Regions from separate parts of the Peribacillus sp. FW305-BF15 genome, predicted to be linked through region 1. Evidence: riboswitches for the same ligand, from Rfam matches in the RefSeq annotation. Region 1 holds a riboswitch; each other region holds the start of a gene.

Region 1 (7,810 bases):
ATTGAAACTGGTTTATCATTTAAGGTACAACGAAGGGCAGGCAGCCATCATGCCGATGTACAGCCATTAACCAAAGAAGATACTCAAATCATGAAGAAAATTTATAATAATAAATGGAGTTGGAATAGAAGAGCCATTATTGTATTAATCAATAATCAAATGATTGCTGCATCCATGCACGGAATGCCACATGGTGCTGGTGCTCTTCCAAATGGTTTTTCAGGTCATTTTTGTGTTCATTTCTCTGGAAGTATTACGCATCGTTTGAAAAACGAAGATCTTTCTCATAAATTAATGATATTGAAAGCCGCTGGTAAGCTTGATGATTATATACAAACCGTGAATCCTTATGAACTTATACGTATTTTCACCATTGCCATTAATCAAGGAAATCAGGAATTATTAGCAATGACCTTATCAAATCCGAGTCACCCTAACCGTGTCAATAAACTTGTTAAAGATATTACATATTTTGGAGTGGTTGATCCTTTAAGACAACCGCCTGAACAGCTAAATGGTCTATTTCTCGTGGATGTACCCGTTCAAGTAGCTATTTATAAGAAGAAAGAAGGCAAAGAAAAAAAGGTTATGCATTTTATGATCCGCAAGGAGAGTTTGCCTGATCGGTGGTTTATTGATCAAGATGCAATTTATGAAGACTTGAGGTGAAAATTGTGAATGTTCAAGGAAACCAACCCAGGAGGTGCATTCAATGAGATTAACATGGATTGCCGGACTTTTGCTATTCGTTCAACCAGTGAATATTTCAGAAAGCTTATTGGTAACCCACCAAGGACAAACGATTGCCAGTGTCAACCATGCTGATATTACGATGCCCTACCTGGATGTTCCTATGTTGGACGTGGATAAATACAATCAATTTGTCGAAAAAATAGACCGGCAAGTTTACCAAAAACCTGTAAATGCCACAATGGACAAGCAAGGTAATATTCTACCTGGGCGGGTAGGTTACAAGCTATACCATCAAGCCTTTAAAGAACAATTTCATTCCTTTTTGTACAGTAGTAGATCATACAAACTAGAAGTACCTTTGCTTGCTATTCATCCAAAGGTTGACAGTGAAATGCTTGCGGAAATTCGTGAAAAAAAGATAGGTGAATATAGAACCTATTTTAATGTGAACAATAAAAATCGTTCAAATAATATCTCACTTGCTACAGAAGCCATTAATAATTATGTCGTGTTTCCAGGAGAGGTCTTTTCTTTTAACCAAGTTGTTGGCAAGAGGTCAGTGGAAAAAGGATATTTGCTCGCTCGGGTTATCGTTAAAGGAGAGTTTTCTGAAGGGATTGGCGGAGGGATTTGCCAGGTTTCATCCACCTTGTTTAATGCTATCGACAATGCAGGGTTGCAAACGGTTCAACGCTATTCCCATACAAGGAGCGTTCCGTATGTTCCATCTGGCCGCGATGCTACAGTAAGCTGGTATGGGCCTGATTTTAGTTTTAAAAACAAGTACAATCAACCGATCCTGATCCGGGCTACAATCCAAGGAGGAACGGTGAGTATCAAGGTTTACTCTTCAGATATGATCAATTATAAAATACGAAAGATTCCCGATGCTTCAAAGCAGATATCCAAAGAACAAATTATTCGTTCGTAAAAGTACACGTATACGAATGGGGGCACCTTAGGCAAATTTGGTTTATATTATAGAAGAAACTCGTAAAAACGGCCTTTGCTCATTGGAGCAAAGGCTTGTTTAGAGATGGGGGAGGAAACAGCTTTTTCTTTTTCGGGACAGATTACTTGAACAAGCCAATTCATGTCCATGCTACAATCATTACAAGCATGACCATAATATAAGTTGATGTTTAGGAGATCACTATGGGGAAAATAAAAATAGCTTTACTGCACCTATTGCCTATCGCTGGTGATGTGGAGCATAACCAAAAACTAATTGAACAAGCCATTCATAGTGCAGCAAATAATGATGCCGAATGGATTATAACACCCGAACTATGTGTAAGCGGACTTCAATTCAATCATAAGATTGGGACTGGATGGATTAACAAGCAACCTGATGCTTGGATGAATAATTTGGGCAGTAAACTAAAGAATTTGAAAAGTACTGTATTTTTGGGCTGCCCTGAAAAAGGCAGTGACGGAGAGTTGTATAATTCTGTGTTTGTCATAGATAAAAAAGGTCATTTAATAGGTAAACAGAGAAAAATCAGTGTTATTGATGATTGGTCAGCATCAGGGGAAGTATTGGAGCCAATAAAAACAGAAAATGTTGAGGTTGGTATTATGATTTGTGCAGACGCATATAACAAAGATATTGCTTGCACCTTATCTGAAAAAGGAGCAGAAATATTACTTGCACCGTCTTCTTGGGGTCCCGGATTACATGGTCCGGAGGGTGAATGGGAACAAAGGTCACTAGAAACAGGGCTGCCCGTAATAGTCTGTAATCGTACTGGCGAAGACGAAACGGTCCGGTTTTGGGATGCAGAAAGCATGATCATAAAAAATGGTGTACCCCTCCTGACTCATAAATCAAAACAATCAGCCATACTTACCTTTGAATGGGATTTACAAAGCATGGATTTACTATCGACTCATTTCGACATCGATTACATATAATGAGAACTGCACCAACTCTTGTTGATAAAGGGTGCGCCAGTTTCTTATGGAACGATACATGAGGAGATAACAAATGGATGGTGGTACATAGCCACACGGTAACTCCATCGAAAAAAGCCTATCTCTTGTGAGGGTTTTTGATTTGTAAGAGGGAGATAAAGCTAAACAAATGAAAATCCACTTTCAATAATCCTTGAAAAAAATCAAATTATTCACTTTTAGTTTGTAGGTCGCATTCCTCCGTTGAAGAATGCGGCCTTTTCAATAAATAATTGCAAGCAAATAACAACAATTCTAATCGGGTTTAATACCCCCGGTTCCGATCTACCATTCCACTTAATGGTTGTTCACTTGAAAATCGACTTAAATTTTCTATGAAAAAGCTGCTCACTTCGTTAATCGTACTTGGCCCTGACAGGTGGGAAGTGACAAACACATTGGGCATGGACCAGAAGGCATGTTCTTTTGGCAACGGTTCTGTCTCAAAAACATCGAGGACCGCTCCCTGAAGATGTCCTTCCCGCATGACAGATAGTAAATCCCCCTCATCTATCAGTGCTCCGCGGCCAACGTTGATAAGGTAAGCGTTGGACTTCATCGCTAAAAGAAGGTCCTGGTTAATGATATGATAAGTGGAATCCGTTAAAGGAAGGGTCAGGACCAAATAATCCAGATCTTTTACAAATTCACCCCATTGATCTGGAGTAAAGTGGAGATCCACGAGTGTTGCTTGTTTTCCACTAAAGCTTAACCCATGCACATTCATATCAAATGCCCGGGCTTTACGTACAAGTTCAGCGCCAATCGATCCAAGTCCAGCCACCCCGATTGTTTTCCCCTTTAGAGTTTCAGAAATGAAAGGATCCCATCTCCGCTCCAATTGCGATTGTCTCATCCGAGGACCGTCTTTCACTATGTCCAAGAGAAACGAAAATACATATTCAGAGATGTAAGCACCAAATTGGTCAATAATTCGAGTTATTGTAATGTTTTGAGGTATCGATTTGTCTGCAATCAAATCATTGACCCCGGCTCCCATTGATTGAAACCAGCGAACAGATGAGGCAACTGGTTTACTTAGTAATTGCGTCGGGAAATTCCATCCCAAAATAACTTCAGTGCCGGGTAAATATTTTTCTGCTTCCTCCAAAGTTTTCGCTGTCTTTACCGATATAAACCCACTATTTCGGATATGATCAGCATAAGCATCGACCTCTGACTGAATAGGACTAAATACAAGAATGTTTGGTTTGTGTGTACCCCCCATTGGCTCTCTCCTTATTGATTCTTTATATATAGTATAAATTCTTTCTCCTGAGTCGTACATGGATAAAAAAACAGTGCATTTCTTTCGAGTATGCACTGCTTTTTAAAATTTCTCCAGAATCATTAGTTTTATTTATTTAATAAAATGGCTTCTGCGTTACTAGGCTGCAGAACTATTTGCAGTGCTCTTTCTTCTTCATCGTTTAAAGGGATCAATGGTAAGCGGACACCTCCAACATGTAACCCCCGCATATTTAATGCTGATTTTACTGGTCCCGGGCTTGGTGCAGCAAATAATGCTTTCATGATTGGAAGAAGTGTACGATGTGCAGCGGCAGCGCCAAGGACATCACCATTTTTAAAGCTATTGATCATTTCTTGCATTTCATTACCGATTATGTGTGAAGAAACCGAAACAACGCCTGTTCCACCGATGGCTAAAACCGGTAATGTCAACCCATCATCGCCGCTGTACAAAGTAAAATCACTAGTTGTTTTGCTTATGATTTGTGCCATGGCATCCAAGTCACCGCTTGCTTCTTTTACTGCCACGATATTGTTGATTTTTGAGAGGCTGACAATCGTCTCCACTGACATGTTTACAACACTTCGACCTGGAATATTATAAAGCATTACCGGTAATGATGTTGAATGGGCTATAGCGCTAAAGTGCTGAAATAGTCCTTCTTGGGACGGCTTGTTATAGTAGGGGGTGACGAGCATGATTCCGTCGACTCCTGCTGCCTCTGCTTGCTTTGTTAAGCTGATGGAAGCTCTCGTGTTATTTGAGCCGGTTCCAGCTATGACTGGAACTCTTCCATCAACAACATCTACAACAAATTTGAATAAATCTATTTTCTCTTCTTGAGTTAAGGTAGGGGACTCTCCAGTTGTACCAGCTATTACTAATCCATCAGAACCATTAGCAATCAAATGGTTTACTAAAGTTCTCGTAGCATTAAAATCAACCTCTTCATTATGATTGAACGGGGTAACCATTGCGGTTAAAACTTGGCCAAAATTCATAACTTCACACCCTTTTGTATAATTTTTAAAAATATTCAGAGGTGGTTAGGGCCATTCAGGAGTAAACGCAAAAAAGCAACAACGAGGATTCGCTGCTGCAGTAGAAACAATATTTACCAAAAAATGTTTCCGCGCATAAGATAGCCCTCCATATAGTTTCCTATATGACAGTCCTGTATTTATTCAATAGCAGAACCAGCTTCAAGAACATGAGATTCTTTCCGCTTCGGCAAATTCCCCTTTCCACAATAGTCATAGGATCTCATTCTCCTCAAAATGTGTACTAATGGTCTTTGCTCCTCTATCCTCACTTCAAAAAAATTTGAAGTAAGAAAATATTTAATTGATTGTAATATAACAGGGAATCCATTCTGTTGCAAGCCTAATTATGAAGTTTTTTAAGAATGCTAGAAATCTATGAAGATGGCTAGAGTATTGGGGTGGATTCATCTTTTTATTCGTTATAGGCTGAATAAATATTCAATGGACGAGGGAGTAGTAGACAATACAACTCCCTTTAATGATTCTTTTTCATTTATCAGATTAAAACTCACTGATAAATTTATTGAAAATTACAGTTGGCCGCTAATTTTAATCAGTAATTTCAACTAAGTATTCGTGCGTATAAAATCCTACCATTCGTTAATAATATCCATATCTTACAATCAAAGGAGTGGAGTCTATTGAAAAGATATTCATTCTTTAAAAAGCAAGAAAATCATAAATCTACAGACTTCACTGATGTACTCGAACATCTGCAAAAGTCCAAGGACTTCACAAGCTTTACACTCAATTTTGAAAATGAAATATACTGTGTATCCTTTTTCGATACATTAATTGATAAAGATATAATGCATAGAGACCTCCTTCCTTTTTTACATACAAATTCTTCAACTCTGGAGGAGCTTGTACACAACTTGCCAATAGAGGGGCTTGTTTTTACAAAAGATCCTGCTGAATTACAAAGTCAGCTGTTAATGGGTTATATAGCCATAACATTAAATAATCAATCTGATCAAGCAGTTTTAGTTAAAGCAGCAAATAACACTTCGAGGCAAGTTACACTGCCAGAGGTAGAGTTCAGTGTTGTCGGTCCGAAAGAGGCACTGGTCGAATCACTTGATACGAATTTATATTTAATCCGAAAACGGCTTCCAATTGCAGAACTTGCTGTTGAAGAAATTATTGTTGGGAAGTTATCCAAAACAAGAGTAGCTGTGCTTCATATAGAAGGAATTGCAAATAAGGAGAATGTAGAAACCGTCATACAGCGCATATCTGATTTAAGGGTTAACCAAATAATTGATAGCTCCTATATTTCACAAATGATTGAAGATAATAAAAATTCTCCTTTTCCTCAATTTATCGATACGGAACGACCTGATCGATTGGCTGCGGTACTAGGAGAAGGCAAAGTAGTGATCTTGGTGGATGGAGCTCCACATGGCTTACTTGGGCCCTCCACATTCTTTGAATACTTTGCGGCATTCGAAGATTATTTTCTCAACTGGACGATTGCCTCATTCTTTAGGCTTATTCGTTTTTTTGCTGTATTGTTTTCCATCCTAATGACCCCCATATATGTCGCAGTTCTCACTTATCATTATGAGTTGATCCCAAAGGATTTAGTAAGTACGCTTGTGATTTCTCGTAGCGGAATTCCATTTCCACCGATTTTAGAAGCATTAATCTTGGAATTAGCCATCGAACTTCTCAGGGAGGCAGGAGCTAGACTGCCGACTAAAGTAGGTCAAACAATAGGTATCGTAGGTGGTATTGTAATTGGGACGGCATCTGTTGAGGCAGGGCTAACGAGTAATGTATTATTAATTCTTGTTGCATTGTCGGCTCTTGGTTCTTTTACTACACCTGTTTATCAAATGGGTAATACCATTCGCTTAATTCGATTTCCTCTCCTACTCATGGCTTATTTTTTAGGATTATTGGGTATAGCTATCAGTTTTTGTTTTTTGCTTGTGCATTTACTGAGGATAAGTTCCTTAGGGAGGCCATTTCTTGAACCATTATATCCGCCAAGGATTTATGATATGCGGGATGCCTTGATTCGTTTACCATTTTTTCTTCAGGCTAAACGTCCAATTGAGGTTCAGACGGAAGACACTGTTCGGTTAGAACCCAAGGAAGATTCTAAAGACTAAGTGAGAGTGGAGGTTTCTTACATGAACGATAAAAGTGATCAAATCTCACCATTTCTAGTCTATTTTTTAATCGTTAAAATTCAGATAGGTGTAGGGGTCCTGGGATTTCAAAGGATAATTATTCAATCTGCTGGCCATGATGCTTGGATGGCGGTCATTATAAGCGGTGTAGTCTTTTCTTTGGGTATTTGGGGCATGTACAAGCTATTAAATCGCCACGATATGGACTTAATAGGCATACAGAAACGACTTTTTGGAAAGTGGCTTGGCGGTTTACTAAATATCATCTGGATACTGTATTGGCTGATGGTGGGTATTTCTGTTTTAAGATCTTATCTTGAAATCGTTCAATCATGGGTATTCCCCCAAATTAACACATGGATGGTGACCTCCATATTTGCTTTATTAATTTATTATGTGGTTTTAGGTGGGTTTAGAGTGGTCGCCGGTATTTGCTTTTTAGGGATCAGTATCCCTTCTTATTTAATTCTAACTTTTTATTTCCCGCTGGAATTCACACATTTTCGCAACCTATTGCCCATTTGGGATCATTCTCTTAAAGACATGGCCCTTGCATCTAAGCAAATGTCATATAGCTATTTAGGCGTTTCCACTTTAATGATGTATTATCCATTAGTTAAGCATCGTAAAAGTACACAAAAGTGGGCGCAACTAGGAAATCTTACTTCTGTTTTCCTTTATTTATGCCTAACGATCCTGACAATAGGGTATTACAGTGAAGACCAAATCAG
Region 2 (7,810 bases), on a different contig from region 1:
ACGTTACATCCATTGAAGAAGAAGGCGGAAATATCGTTTTCACCCGCCCGATATATTCTGGTAAAGCATTTGAAAAGAAAATTGTTACAGCTGGCGTGATTTTCGCGACAATCCGTCCGAACAATATCGAACCATTAGCGAAAGATGAGTCCCGCTCTGGTGATGTTTCTACATTAAGTGTGGATATTAAGGATTTACGGACAATCATTAAGGATGTTGTTAGAAAAGCCAGTGAAGGGGTCGACCTTTCAGAAGCGAAAGTAATCATCGCGGGTGGCCGTGGCGTGAAAAGTGAAGATGGTTTTGAACCATTAAAGGAACTGGCACAGGTTCTTGGCGGAGCGGTAGGAGCTTCCCGGGGAGCATGTGATGCAGACTATTGCGATTACTCATTACAAATCGGGCAAACGGGTAAAGTCGTAACACCTGATCTTTATATCGCCTGCGGTATTTCCGGTGCGATCCAGCATTTAGCGGGAATGTCCAATTCCAAGGTTATCGTTGCCATCAATAAAGACCCGGAAGCTAACATATTCAATGTGGCTGATTATGGAATTGTCGGAGATCTTTTCGAAGTCGTTCCATTACTTACGGAAGAATTCAAAAAACTTAAAGTTAACGCGTAATAGAAATAATACAGATGAGGGGCAAGACATTCGGCATAAGCCGATACATGTCTTGCCCCTTTGTTTGCGCTAATGGGGAGGGTTTTTGGCCTGCATAGTTACTCTTTTTTTGGACATCCTACCACTGAAGCAAAATATTAGCATCGATTTGAGCAACAGTGGTATACTGTTTTTAGTTATTTGAGTAAATTTGAGGAGGAAATATATATGGCTATTGTAAATGCAACTGACCAAACTTTCACAACAGATACTAGCGAAGGTGTCGTTCTTGTAGACTTTTGGGCTCCATGGTGTGGACCTTGTAAAATGATCGCTCCTGTTCTTCAAGAGCTTGATACTGAAATTGGCGATACAGCAAAAATCGTAAAAGTGGATGTAGATGAAAACCAAGAAACAGCTGGAAAATTCGGTGTGATGAGCATCCCGACATTAATCGTCCTTAAAGACGGTGAAGTGGTCGATAAGGTTGTTGGTTTCCAACCTAAAGAAGCACTTGCTGAACTTATTGCAAAACACGCGTAATAGTAAGATAGCTAAAAAAAGCTTCAAGTCTGCGGACTTGAAGCTTTTTTCGCTATCTTGATATATAATGATTGTAAAAAAGGGAGAACAGGAGGCTGAATGCATGAATCAACAAATAAAGAATAAACTTGCCCTTCTTCCCGATCAACCTGGTTGTTATTTAATGAAAGATCGTCAGGGAACGATTATATATGTAGGCAAAGCGAAAGTGTTGAAGAATCGTGTCCGCTCTTATTTTACGGGATCTCACGACGGTAAAACATTTCGACTCGTGAACGAGATTGAGGATTTCGAATACATTGTCACCTCTTCCAATATCGAGGCTCTTATTTTAGAGTTGAACTTAATCAAAAAACATGACCCAAAATATAATGTCATGCTAAAGGATGATAAGACGTATCCTTTCATCAAGCTGACTGCGGAACGCCACCCGCGTCTAATCATTACGCGAAAAGTCAAAAAAGACAAAGGGAAATATTTCGGTCCTTATCCGAATGCATTTGCAGCTAACGAAACGAAAAAATTGCTCGACCGCATCTATCCCCTAAGAAAATGCAATACGTTACCGGATCGCGTTTGTCTCTACTATCACCTTGGTCAGTGCCTGGCCCCATGTGTATATGATGTAGAGGAACAGGAATATAAAAAAATGGTCGATGATATCAACCGGTTCTTGAACGGCGGGCATACTGAAATAAAAAAAGAACTGACTGAAAAAATGCTGGAGGCATCGGAAGAACTCGATTTCGAGAGGGCCAAGGAGTTCCGTGACAAGATTGCCCACATCGATATTACGATGGAGAAGCAGAAAATGATGACGACCGATTTCATCGACAGGGATGTATTTGGCTTTGCCTATGATAAAGGCTGGATGTGCGTTCAGGTATTTTTTGTCCGGCAGGGTAAATTGATAGAAAGGGATGTTTCGCTTTTTCCGGTCTACGATGAACCCGAACAGGAACTTCTTACATTCCTCGGTCAGTTTTACGAGATTACGAACCATTTTAAACCAAAGGAAATCTTGCTGCCTGAATCTGTGGATGCCGAAATGGCCGAAGGGCTGCTTGGTGTCAAAACGATTCACCCGAAACGGGGAGCGAAAAAAGACATGCTTAAATTGGCGAATAAAAATGCCTCCATCGCCCTTCAGGAAAAATTCTCTTTGATTGAGAGGGATGAAGAAAGAACGATCAATGCGGTGGAAAACCTCGGGAAACAACTGGGTATCTACACCCCGCATCGAATTGAAGCTTTCGATAACTCCAATATCCAGGGAAGTGACCCCGTTTCCGCTTTAGTCGTGTTCATTGATGGGAAGCCGGAAAAAAGAGAGTACCGAAAATATAAGATCAAGACGGTCCAGGGACCTGATGATTATGAATCGATGCGTGAAGTGGTCAGAAGAAGGTATTCACGAGTATTGAAAGAAGGGCTGCCGCTTCCGGACTTGATCATCATTGATGGCGGAAAGGGACATGTCGAAGCGGTACGGGATATTCTGGAAAATGAATTAGGCTTGGATATTCCACTTTCAGGCCTCATTAAGGATGAAAAGCATAGGACCTCGCAATTGATGATCGGAAATCCGCTTGAACTTGTACCTCTTGATTCAAGGAGCCAGGAATTTTACCTATTGCAAAGAATTCAGGATGAAGTGCATCGGTTCGCGATTACGTTTCATCGCCAGCTACGCGGGAAAAATGCGGTTCACTCCCAGCTTGATGATATTCCAGGAGTCGGGGAAAAGCGAAGGAAGCAATTATTAAGGCATTTTGGATCATTGAAGAAAATCAAAGAGGCGACGGCCGAGGAAATCATGGAAGCTGGCATGCCAAAAGGGGTAGCCGAGGGAATCGTTAGAAAATTACAAGAATAATCTTGCTACCGATAAATCTCTATGCTATGATTAAAAGGAATTTTTAACTAGACAACTTAAAAGTGCTGATAGAGGTGCGGAATTCAAGAGTAAAAACCTGGAGAAGTATGAGCTTCCATGAAAGGTTTTGAAAGGGGACGCCGCCGAAGGAAGACAAGACTCATACCTTGTCCTCCTGGTCCGACATTTAATAAATGGCGGATTGTCAGGGTTTATACCCTGGAGAGCTATCTCACTGTGATTACAGTATTAAGATATGTGACCACAGCAATGAGATATTTCTCATTGCTTTTTTTATTGCCTAAAAAGTAGAGAGGGTGCATGAGGATGGCATTAATCGTTCAAAAATTCGGCGGAACATCCGTCGGTAGCGTAGAAAAAATCAAAAATGTTGCCAATCGGGTAATCGAGGAAGCGGAGAAAGGAAATGAGGTTGTCGTCGTTGTTTCAGCTATGGGGAAAACAACGGACCAATTGGTTTCCATGGCGCGTGATATTTCCGGATCCCCAAGCAAGAGGGAAATGGATATGCTATTGACGACTGGGGAACAGGTAACGATTTCCCTGTTAACGATGGCATTGATTGAAGAAGGACATGAAGCCATTTCGTATACCGGCTGGCAGGCTGGCATGCAAACGGAATCCGTTCATGGGAATGCCCGGATTTTAAACATCGATGCCACGAGGATCCAAGCCCAGCTTCAGGAGAAGAAAATAGTGGTCGTAGCCGGTTTCCAGGGTAACGATGCAAATGGGGAAATCACTACCTTAGGGCGAGGCGGTTCCGATACCACGGCAGTTGCCATCGCAGCAGCGCTTAATGCGGATAGATGCGATATTTATACAGATGTAACGGGTGTTTTCACAACGGACCCACGCTACATAAAAGGCGCGCGAAAACTCCAATCCATTTCTTACGATGAAATGCTGGAACTTGCCAACCTGGGGGCGGGCGTCCTTCACCCAAGGGCTGTCGAATATGCAAAAAATTATCAAATTCCGCTTGAAGTCCGTTCAAGCATGGAGAGAGAATCAGGTACGATCATAGAGGAGGAAGCAACTATGGAAGAAAACTTAATTGTACGCGGCATTGCTTTTGAAGACAGTATTACGAGGGTCACAATATATGGTTTGCCCCAATCACTTGGTGCATTATCCACGATCTTCACGACGCTTGCGAAAAACCGGATCAATGTGGACATCATCATTCAAAGCATGACTGCCGAGGATACGACGAATCTATCTTTTTCCACAAAAAGTGAAGATACGGAAGCGGCCTTGATCGTTCTGGAAAATAATAAAGAACAATTGGGATTCGACCGGGTCGAAACGGAGAGCGGATTGGCCAAAGTGTCCATCGTCGGTTCTGGTATGGTATCCAATCCGGGAGTGGCTGCCGAAATGTTTGAAGTGATGGCCAATACAGGCATCCAGGTGAAAATGGTCAGCACATCGGAAATTAAAGTTTCGACCGTCGTCAATGAAAAGGAAATGGTGAAGGCGGTTGAATCCCTTCATGAAGCATTTAAACTTGGTCAGCATGCAAATGTGCTAGCTTAAGTGTCAGGAGTCCAATAAAAAACAGACTTCCGGTAAAAAGGGTAAGTCTGTTTTCAGGGCTCATTAGATTGGATCTCTGGGATCCCATTGGATGGTGAATATCACTTTTTTTGCGCGGCGTTTGATTTCTTCCGTTGATTCGCTGAGGAATTTTTTTTGCAGTGAAAACTGCTCGGCAAGGAAACCGGCTTCAAGCTGGAAGTGACAATCAGGGTGTAAATCCAGGCGGCGGCTGATTATTTCACCCGTGAGGGATAATTCCATCTGGTGTTTCGTATACTTCAAGATTTCCAGATTGCCCCATCCAGCGCTTTGGAAAAATTCAATCACTTCCTGATCGCCCTTCAATGGGAATTTTCTTGCTAATTGTTTACCTGCCCAATAGAGGATTTGATTAGAGTCTTTTCCGAGAATATCGTTCAATAGAACTTCTCTGATTAATTCGTACCCGAAAGCTGGAACTTTGAATTCTTCAGTTTGAATTTCTTCCGTTTGAATCTCTTCTTCTATCGCAGCAGCAATATTTTTTTTCATAGTTTATCGCCTCTTTCTGTAAATCTATTATAAACGTATTTCTTTTGCAAATTATACTGTTTTTTATTTATTTAAATAGCAATTGGAAAAAAATGATAAATTATACCGAGATATTAATAGTTAAATTAGAAATTTATTCAAAATATCATCTTGACAAACAAAAAATACCCAAGATAATCCAATAAAATCTATTCTGAAAAAGAGATTTCTTGTATCCGTTTTCTTGACGCACATAGAAGTCAGGAGTAAAATGGACATGTCACATAATTGTAAAGGAAGTATAGAGGAGTTTTTTGACTCTATACTGTATTTTCACGCGGAGATAAAAGGTAGCCACCAGTTTATCTTTGCATGATTTTTCACAAATTAAGGGGGGGCACTTAGTGGCAAAAAATCGTGAGTTTGGGAATCGCAGGCTTCATTCACTTCTAGGAGTAATTCCAATTGGTCTATTCCTAATTTTTCATTTATCTGTAAACTTTATGGCAACAAAAGGAGAAGAGACTTTTAATGGGGCAGTTCATTTAATTGAGTTTACGCCCGTGAAGATTTTGGTAGAATGGGTCGTCATCTATCTACCGCTCATTTTCCATGCTGTGTACGGAATCTATATTGCCTTTACAGCAAAAAACAATTTAGGCAGATTTAGTTTCTTCCGTAACTGGATGTTCATGCTACAACGCCTAACTGGAATCATAACGTTGATTTTCCTTGTTTGGCATATATGGGCAACTAGAATCCAAGCAGCTATGGGTGCTGAAGTTAACTTTGACATGATGGCAGAGATTTTCTCTAGTCCATTCATGATTGTGTTCTATATTGTTGGTATTATCTCGGCAATCTTCCACTTTGCTAATGGATTATGGTCATTTGCTGTGAGCTGGGGTCTTACAGTTTCACCAAGATCGCAAAGAATCATGACTTACTTTACATTGATCGTTTTCGTTCTTCTTTCTTATATCGGAATCAGCGCAATTTTCGCATTCGTATAAGAAGATAGAGTTCATTTATAAGAATTAGGAAAAACATAGCTTGGCTAATGGAAATAAGGGAGTGACAGAATTGGGTAAAGGTAAAATAGTTATCGTTGGTGGAGGTCTAGCTGGATTAATGGCTACGATCAAAGCAGCAGAGCTGGGACAACAGGTTGATTTATTTTCTTTAGTGCCTGTTAAACGCTCTCACTCAGTTTGTGCCCAAGGCGGAATCAACGGGGCAGTAAATACAAAAGGTGAAGGGGATTCTCCATATATCCACTTCGACGATACAGTTTATGGCGGAGATTTCTTGGCTAACCAACCGCCGGTTAAAGCGATGTGTGAAGCAGCACCATCAATCATTCATATGTTTGACCGTATGGGTGTTATGTTCAACCGTACTCCGGAAGGTCTTCTTGATTTCCGTCGTTTCGGTGGCACTCAACATAGCCGTACAGCATTCGCTGGTGCAACAACTGGACAGCAATTACTTTACGCATTGGACGAGCAGGTTCGCCGTTATGAAGTAGAAGGCCTTGTAACGAAATATGAAGGCTGGGAATTCCTTGGAGCTGTTATCGATGATGAGCAAACAGCACGCGGTATCGTAGCACAAAACCTGACTTCAATGGAAATCAAATCATTCCCTGGAGACGCAGTCATCATGGCGAGCGGCGGCCCTGGAATCATTTTCGGTAAATCAACGAACTCAATGATCAATACAGGTTCAGCAGCTTCCATCGTTTATCAGCAAGGTGTTAATTATGCTAATGGTGAGTTCATTCAAATTCACCCGACAGCAATCCCTGGCGATGACAAACTTCGTCTAATGAGTGAATCCGCTCGTGGTGAAGGTGGACGTATCTGGACATATAAAGACGGGAAACCTTGGTATTTCCTTGAAGAAAAATACCCTGCTTATGGTAATCTGGTACCTCGTGATATCGCGACTCGTGAAATCTTCGACGTATGTATGAACATGAAGCTTGGCATTAATGGTGAAAACATGGTTTACCTGGATCTATCACATAAAGATCCTAAATTACTTGATATTAAACTTGGCGGAATCATTGAAATCTACGAGAAATTCATGGGTGAAGATCCTCGTAAAGTTCCAATGAAAATTTTCCCTGCCGTTCACTATTCTATGGGCGGACTTTGGGTTGATTATGACCAAATGACTAACATCAAAGGTTTATTCGCTGCAGGTGAGTGCGATTATTCACAACATGGCGGTAACCGTCTTGGTGCCAACTCACTTCTTTCTGCAATCTATGGTGGTTCAGTCGCTGGACCGAATGCCGTTAAATATATTGAAGGCCTTGCTAAAACTTCAGAATCCATTCCTTCTTCATTGTATGAAGGGTACGAAAAACAAGAACAAGAGAAATGGAATGAAGTCATGTCTCTTGATGGTAACGAAAATGCGTACATCCTTCACAAAGAACTTGGTGAGTGGATGACACAGCATGTTACTGTAGTTCGTTACAATGACAAGCTGAAAGAAACGGATAACAAGATTCTTGAGCTGATGGAACGTTACAAGAAAATTAACATCAATGACACGGCAAAATGGAGTAACCAAGGAGCTGCATTCACTAGACAGCTGCAAAACATGATGCAATTGGCCCGTGTAATCACAATTGGTGCGTTAAACCGTGATGAAAGCCGCGGAGCGCATTACAAACCTGATTTCCCAGAACGTAATGATGAGG
Region 3 (7,810 bases), on a different contig from region 1:
TGATTTCCTCATGGACATATTTATCAAGTTCCTCCAATTGCAGAACGTACTCCTCATAATTTTCACGATACTCCGCTTCATGGTCCGGGTCCTTGGCAATCAATTCTTTCTTAACTGCCTCCGCCGCAACGATCCAAAGCTTTACATCAAACCATACGTGGGGATCATGCTCCTTTGCACCCACTTTGCGAAGTTGGTTCTCCTTGAAGTCTTCCGTTACGGCAATCGTCGGTTTATCCTTGCTCATCATTTCAAATATATCCGTCATTTTCCCCTCAAGATGCAATCCGTTATAAAAAATCATATCAGCCGAATCCAATGTCTTCACATCACCCTGCGTCGCTTTATATAGATGGGGGTCGACTCCCGGTCCCATTAAACTTGTGACCTCGACATGTTTACCGCCGATATTCTCAACCAAATCCCCAATCATTCCCGTTGTTGTAACGACATCCAGCTTGCCATTGCCATTATCGCTTTCGGCCGTATCATTGCCGCACCCCGTTAAAACCAGCAATGCAGCAATCACGCCTCCAATAGATTTAAGAAAACCCATCCATATTCCCTCCCTTTTTCATCTCTCTAAAATAGTTTGCCATGTGCAAAATTAAGTGTAAATTTTTTTCATTGTCGCAAACGCTAAAAAGTTTCCTCTACACAACTTATTTTATACTATACACAAATATACAAAAAAAGTGCAACTTTTTTTAAACATTTCAAAAAGGCGAATGACTTTTACAGACAGCAAAAACTGTCAGGAACCTCCACTAGGCAGCTTCCTGACAGTCAGTCATTCCGTATGATGAAATTATATTTATATTGTGGAGTTTTACTGGTGAACATAACTAGGGGAGCTATTTCTGAACAACGTGAAATTCACGTGTAAACGCGGTTTCCACGCGTAAAGCCGCGAACTTCTTGACGGGCATTGCCACTCATTTCTCCTGTTTCAAGGAAATGGCCAAGTACGCAAATCCCAATTCGATTCCGCAAAGCAAAAACAGGGTGATTAAAGTTTGGAACATCATGTTTTCCTCCTCCTCTAAGACTTAGACCAATCTTAAAGGATGAAACCAATACCATAACAAGACCCTATTTGCAGAAATCTTCAGCAGTCCCCACTGTTCCCTTGCCCTGAAATGGGTTTCATACTGTACAATATAAAAAAAGAAAAACGGTGATACCATGACAAATATTAAAGAAATAGCTCAATGTGCTGGTGTATCTGTCTCAACAGTGTCTCGTGTATTGAATGATCATCCTTATGTAAGCCCCGATAAAAGAAAGAGCGTCCTAGAAGCGATCAATCGCTTGAATTATACGAGAAACATCAACGCCATCCATCTTTCAAAAGGGAAAACCAACCTTATCGGCGTCATCATCCCCTTCAACAATCACCCATATTACGGGGCAATCGTTAACGGAATCACAAAACAGGCAAATGCAATTGGCTGTCATATCGTCATCTTTCAAACAAATTATGACAGGGAGAAAGAGATCCAGGCTTTTAATATGCTGCAAATGAAGCAGCTCGATGGCATTATCGTTTGTTCAAGGATTTCGGAAATGAAAATCCTCTTGGATTATCAAAAATACGGACCGATTATTTTATGTGAAGATACCGCCCAGGCTGAATTCTCATCCATCAGCATTGATCATTATGCAGCTTTCTCCTGTGCCCTTGAGTACGTGATTGCTAAAGGATATAAGAAAATCGGATACAGCCTCGGCCGTAAAAAGAGCAGGAACAGTTCCCATCGTACAAAGGCCTTTAACGATATCATGAGTAAACATCAACTGATAAACAATAAAGAATGGCTGTTTGAAGGCAGTTATCACATTAAGGACGGTGAACAATTGTTTCAGGAATGGAATTCGATGATGGATAAACCTGAAGCCATCATCATCACGAATGATGACACGGCGGCAGGCTTCATTCTTACCGCTAAGAAATTGGGTATAAGGGTACCGGAAGATGTGGCCATTCTCGGCTTCAATAATGATAGCCTTGGCGAAATGCTCGACATCACGACCATTTCCTTACCGCTGGAATGGATCGGGAAAATGGCAGTGGATCTCTTTGAGAATCCTGAAGAGGTCAAACATGTAAAACTGGACTATGCCCTAATAAAAAGGAAAACCGTTTAGTTATCAGGATGTGCTATTTTTTAGTGCATCGTCACTTGATTCTTCCTTACTGCCATCATTCATTAACTAGGAAAAAATAACCACATGAAATAATCATTGCGATATCCCAGAAGTTATTTTATAATTTTGATATAGTAAAGTTTACTCAATTACTAGCAATCTATTCGCGATTGCATGAATTTCATGAGTACAGTCGTACGACGTCACCTACAAGCTGACGCCAACGATTTTAGAAAATTGAATACTTCCTCATTTACCGATGAGTTAGAGGCTGCAGCTTATAAAAGTAAAACGGACGAGATTCTGGAAAATTAAAGACTCCGTTTGAAAGGATAAGTTGCCGAAGTTAGGGTATATTCCATGTATATTCTCGCTGGCGGTGTTACCGAACAGGAACACCACTGTCACGTTTTTTCAAAAAAGCGTGGGGAGCTATCTTCGGAAGGATAAACGGGTTTATTATAAACAGCCGTCGATCTTTTTCGACTGCTGTTTTTTTATTTTTCGTTCCCTTCCAATAAAAAGGAGTGTAACATCAATTGTCAAATTCACAATCACCATCAAGCCCTACTGAACTGAAAAGGAGCCTGAAAGCGCGTCATTTAATGATGATTTCATTAGGTGGAACAATTGGAACAGGTTTATTTTTAGCAAGTGGCGGTGCCATTCATTCAGCCGGTCCCGGCGGTGCCTTGGTGGCATACGCGGTCATCGGCATCATGGTTTATTACTTAATGACAAGTCTTGCAGAAATGGCGGCGTTCATGCCAGTGGCCGGTTCGTTCCGTGTCTATGCATCCAAATTCGTCGATCCGTCCTTCGGTTTTGCGATTGGTTGGAACTACTGGTATAACTGGGCAATCACCATTGCCGCCGAATTGGCAGCCGTTGTCTTAATTATGAAGTTCTGGTTCCCGGATAGCCCTTCATTTATCTGGAGTGCCATTGCGTTAATCATTATGTTTCTTATCAATTACATGTCCGTTAAAGGTTTCGGTGAAACAGAATTCTGGTTTGCCATGATCAAGGTCGTGACAGTCGTCATTTTCTTGATTACGGGTGTTCTGATCATTCTTGGAATCATGGGTGGGAAAGACCCAATCGGTTTTTCCAATTTCACAATGGGCGAAGGTCCCTTTAACGGAGGGTTCTTCACGATTCTAGGTGTATTCATGGCTGCCGGCTTTTCATTCCAAGGTACGGAATTGCTTGGAGTGACTGCTGGTGAAAGTGAGGATCCAGAAAAAAATATCCCAAAAGCGATCAGATCCGTTTTCTGGCGTATCATCTTATTCTATATCTTAGCCATTTTTGTAATTGGCATGATCATTCCGTTTACGGATTCACGTTTACTGAGTGAAGATGTTGCCGTAAGTCCATTCACGCTTGTATTTGAACGGGCCGGCCTTGCATTTGCTGCATCGATCATGAACGCGATCATTTTATCATCCGTACTCTCTGCCGGTAACTCTGGCATGTACGCTTCAACCCGTATGTTATGGGACTTGGCACGTGATGGGAAAGCACCGAAATTCCTAGGTAAGTTAGATAAAAGAGGAGTGCCCGTGAATGCACTTATCGTGACTTCCTTAGTTGGCTGTGTTGCATTCTTAGCTTCATTTTTCGGGGACGGCGTCGTTTATATCTGGTTATTGAATGCTTCAGGCATGGCGGGATTCGTCACCTGGGTAGGGATTGCGATTGCCCATTATCGCTTCCGCAAAGCTTATGCAGCTCAAGGCCTTGATATGAATGCTTTACCATTCCGGGCAAAAGGCTTCCCATTCGGACCTATATTCGCGCTTGTCCTTTGTATTATCATTATCATCGGACAAGGCTATCAGGCTTTCAGCAGCGATGGAATCGACTGGAATTCAATGTTCGTTTCCTACATTGGCTTGATTCTATTTTTCGTCCTATGGTTCGGCTATAAAATTAAGCATAAAACGAAAATCATTCCGCTTGAGGAATGTGATCTTAAAACAAAATAATACGCAAAGGACCTGTTCTTCCCTAACCGGAGAAGGACAGGTCCTTTTTTCATTTCAAATGATAAACACGGCATTCATATGGTTGCAGGGGTTTGCTGGAGATTCCTTCTTCCTCCTGACCATAATTGCCGATCAGCTTTGTGGCAGAATATGCATGCAGCTCTTCAGGCAAAGTATATGCGGCCTGCTCTTCTTTAAAGTTGCATAGCACCAATAACTTCTCTTCCTCAAACGATCTCATGTACGCAAATATTCGTTCATCATCCGGCAACAGCAGTTCAAAACGGCCATAAACGACGATATCATGTTCCTTGCGCAGTTGGATAAGCTTTTTATAAAAATGAAAAATGGAATTCGGATCATTATAAGCCTTTTCTGCATTAATCTCGGGAAAATTGGGATTAACCTTAATCCAAGGGGTCCCGTTCGTGAATCCTGCGTTCCGGGAGTCATTCCACTGAATCGGTGTCCTCGCATTATCCCGGCTGCGGGCGTGGATGGCGGACATCATCCGCTCTTTTGACCAGCCATGTGAATGGACGAGTTCGTCATATGAATTCAATGTTTCGATATCCCTGTATTCATCGATGCTTTCAAATGCAACATTGGTCATGCCCAGCTCTTCCCCTTGATATATATAAGGTGTACCTTGCAGCATATGAAGACAAGCGGCAAGCATCTTTGCGCTTTCAATACGATACTTTCCATCATTACCAAACCTCGAGACAACCCGGGGCTGATCATGGTTGTTCCAGTATAAACTGTTCCAGCCATCCCTCTCCAAACCAGTCTGCCACTTGGAGAGGATTCGCTTTAAATCGGTTAGCTTCCATTTATCGTTACTCCATTTCCCTTCTGGTCCCCTCCCCAAATCCATATGTTCGAATTGAAAGACCATATGTAGCTCACCACGATCTTTACCAGTGAACAATTGCGCTTCCTCCGGTGTGACGCCTGGCATCTCCCCAACCGTAATCACGTCATGTCCAGAAAGTGCCCGTTGATTGATTTCCTGCAGAAACTCATGTATGCGCGGGCCATTCAGGAAAAAGGGGCTTCCATCACCATACTGCTTTTCATGATGAACGGCTCCATCTGAGTAGCTTTGATCTTTTGAAAGGAAATTGATGACATCCATCCGGAAGCCATCGACACCCTTATCCAGCCACCAAGTCATGATGCTGTAGACTTCTTCACGGAGCTTAGGATTCTCCCAGTTTAAATCCGGTTGTTTCCTGCTGAATAAATGTAAATAATATTCATCGGTTCTTTCATCATATTCCCATGCTGAACCTTTAAAAATCGACTCCCAATTATTTGGCTCTTTTCCATTCCTGCCAGGTTTCCAAATATAATAATCACGTTTCGGATTATCTTTTGAGGATCGGGATTCCTCGAACCATGGATGTTCATCTGAAGAATGATTGACAACGAGGTCCATCATGATCTTCATTCCACGTTCATGAACGGCCTTCAACAACCTATCGAAATCAGCCATGGTCCCGAATTCAGTCATGATTGCTTTATAATCACTGATATCGTACCCATTGTCATCATTGGGAGATTGATAAACTGGGGATAGCCATATCACGTTCACACCCAGCTCTTGTAAATAATCGAGCTTCATCAAAATCCCGTTTATATCACCAATACCATCGCCATCACTATCCATAAAACTCCTTGGATACACTTGATACACAACTGCCTCTTTCCACCATGCTTTGTCCATGCTTTTCCCCCTTTTTAGCCGCATTGACACAATCCTTACACCAATACCCTATTATAAAGGGGGGAACTCCAGAATATTCTACTTTTATTCAGCTATTCCCGTTTGAATCATTTCAATATCCAGATCGACCTCGATTGGAATATCGGGATATGTCTCCTCCCAATGCTTTTGATCAAAATTTCTTGTTTTACTTTTAGCATGATCACCGAGTGCAAGCGGATCTATATGGTTCTCCTGAAACATGGTTACCATCTCATTTAATTTTTTACCAATGACCCGCTCGGCCCTGGCCTCTATTTTATTCAGGTCGACCTCTTTGCCCAAGTCATAGCCTTGGACCTCTAGCAGACTCGCTTTCATTTTCACTTGAATCCTGACCTTAGGGTCTTGATTGGCATTCGAAATATGATAATGGACACGTGACTCCACGTTATTGATATCGGTAAAGTCATTTTCCTTCCATTTAATTTCATAACTCCCCAGCTTAAAATTTTCACTAAGGACCTTATATAAGAAGCCTTCTTCATAAGGTATATATTTACCAATATAACGATCCTTTTTAAACAAGGCGATTCCCCTTACCCGTATTTGATCTCCTGTAGTTTCCAATAAGGGCAAGACCGGATCGATCCCGTTACCATGACACGCATATAAATACCTGTGAAGGTCTACATCAGGCAAATTGGTCCTTACATTCTGTTCGATCAGCTCCTTCACTTGAACCCCTGGAGTTTTAATCAACTTCGGCTCCATTTTAACTACATCCTCCGCTTTGCCATGAACGACCGCTAAATACAAATCCCTTCCCACCATTGGATCACGCCTATATGTATCGACATAATCATTCAATCCCTTACTTGCCAATTCCTCACCATATAGAGTGACTGTCAGTCTCCCGCCGACAATCGGGTATGGTGTTTTTGCATTTTCCTGCTGGCGGGCCGCCTTTATATCATGGGAGTCCGCTTCATATACTTCTTTACCCAGATTTGCTTCCTCTCCAGGCTGGGGAACGCTGACAACGACCGTACCCTTGATTTTCTTGTCTCCGGCATCATCATAACCTACGACTTCAGCAATTAATATATCTTCTAATATTTGCTTTTCCACGCCACAGGCCGCCATCAAAAAGCTCGCTAATGTTAATAAGAGAAGTTTGATTTTCATGATTTATGCCCCCTGACTTTATAGACGATCGACTGCCATATGAATAAGAGAGGAAGATACAAATAAACGATATAAAAACCAATTTGCGAACTGATCGTGTTAAACTTATCGATCCTATAGCGGTTATCCAAAAAAATGCAGAATACCAAGATGATGATCAGGATGAGAACCATCATCTTTTTTTGTCTAAATCCGAATACTCTTTTCGCTGTCCTGCTTGCTGCCCAAACCCCTAGGCAAACATTCGGCAGAACCATGAACAGCCAAACGGAAATCCCTATGTATTCAAACCTTTCAATGAATGGAAGGTCTACAATTTTCCATAACGTCAAAGTTGCCCAGATTACATCTTTCAGCTGATCTTGATGATAGTAGGCTAATGAAACAAGGATGGATACTACATATACCACCATAGTGAACAACGCCCCTAAGTGGGCCCACTTTTGAGATTTTTCACGATTTTTAATGAAAGGATAATAAATGAGGATTAATTCAAAACCAAGGTAATTCAGGGTCATTTTCTTACAGGCCTTCATGATTTCCAAAAAGGAATGATCAAGCAAAGGACCCAAATTTTCAAAGTGGGCGTACTTCAAAGGGAAATAATTCAAAAGGAATAATGGCGATGCGATTATAAGGCCGATTATGCAAAAACCGGTAATGACCCTGAAACCTCCCTCCACAAAGTTATACACGAGAATAAGGATGATGGTTATCAGCATCAGGACATTGACACCAGGGAACATCCAAACCTGAATGACTTCTAAATAAGTCC

The links. Region 1 has a riboswitch for lysine ahead of dapA (4-hydroxy-tetrahydrodipicolinate synthase). Riboswitches for the same ligand answer to the same signal wherever they lie in the genome.
Region 2: linked by a shared signal. The riboswitch ahead of AC3WLU_RS15635 (aspartate kinase) and the one ahead of dapA (4-hydroxy-tetrahydrodipicolinate synthase) in region 1 are both predicted to bind lysine.
Region 3: linked by a shared signal. The riboswitch ahead of AC3WLU_RS07140 (amino acid permease) and the one ahead of dapA (4-hydroxy-tetrahydrodipicolinate synthase) in region 1 are both predicted to bind lysine.

The regions. Positions count from the first base shown of each region.
Region 1 covers NZ_JBYSYV010000024.1:23,028-30,837, forward strand. The annotation lists gene AC3WLU_RS21230 (hypothetical protein) at 1-669, shown strand, start outside; gene AC3WLU_RS21235 (VanW family protein) at 713-1,624, shown strand; gene AC3WLU_RS21240 (carbon-nitrogen hydrolase family protein) at 1,849-2,607, shown strand; gene AC3WLU_RS21245 (D-2-hydroxyacid dehydrogenase) at 2,912-3,874, opposite strand; gene dapA (4-hydroxy-tetrahydrodipicolinate synthase) at 4,003-4,899, opposite strand; lysine riboswitch at 5,033-5,211, opposite strand; gene AC3WLU_RS21255 (spore germination protein) at 5,583-7,058, shown strand; gene AC3WLU_RS21260 (GerAB/ArcD/ProY family transporter) at 7,080-7,810, shown strand, end outside.
Region 2 covers NZ_JBYSYV010000013.1:107,163-114,972, forward strand. The annotation lists gene AC3WLU_RS15620 (electron transfer flavoprotein subunit alpha/FixB family protein) at 1-626, shown strand, start outside; gene trxA (thioredoxin) at 828-1,148, shown strand; gene uvrC (excinuclease ABC subunit UvrC) at 1,252-3,024, shown strand; lysine riboswitch at 3,086-3,262, shown strand; gene AC3WLU_RS15635 (aspartate kinase) at 3,352-4,584, shown strand; gene AC3WLU_RS15640 (YslB family protein) at 4,648-5,118, opposite strand; gene AC3WLU_RS15645 (succinate dehydrogenase cytochrome b558 subunit) at 5,502-6,110, shown strand; gene sdhA (succinate dehydrogenase flavoprotein subunit) at 6,181-7,810, shown strand, end outside.
Region 3 covers NZ_JBYSYV010000005.1:169,360-177,169, forward strand. The annotation lists gene AC3WLU_RS07130 (metal ABC transporter solute-binding protein, Zn/Mn family) at 1-556, opposite strand, end outside; gene AC3WLU_RS07135 (LacI family DNA-binding transcriptional regulator) at 1,186-2,148, shown strand; lysine riboswitch at 2,406-2,591, shown strand; gene AC3WLU_RS07140 (amino acid permease) at 2,688-4,139, shown strand; gene AC3WLU_RS07145 (glycoside hydrolase family 13 protein) at 4,189-5,868, opposite strand; gene AC3WLU_RS07150 (Ger(x)C family spore germination protein) at 5,953-7,035, opposite strand; gene AC3WLU_RS07155 (GerAB/ArcD/ProY family transporter) at 7,032-7,810, opposite strand, start outside.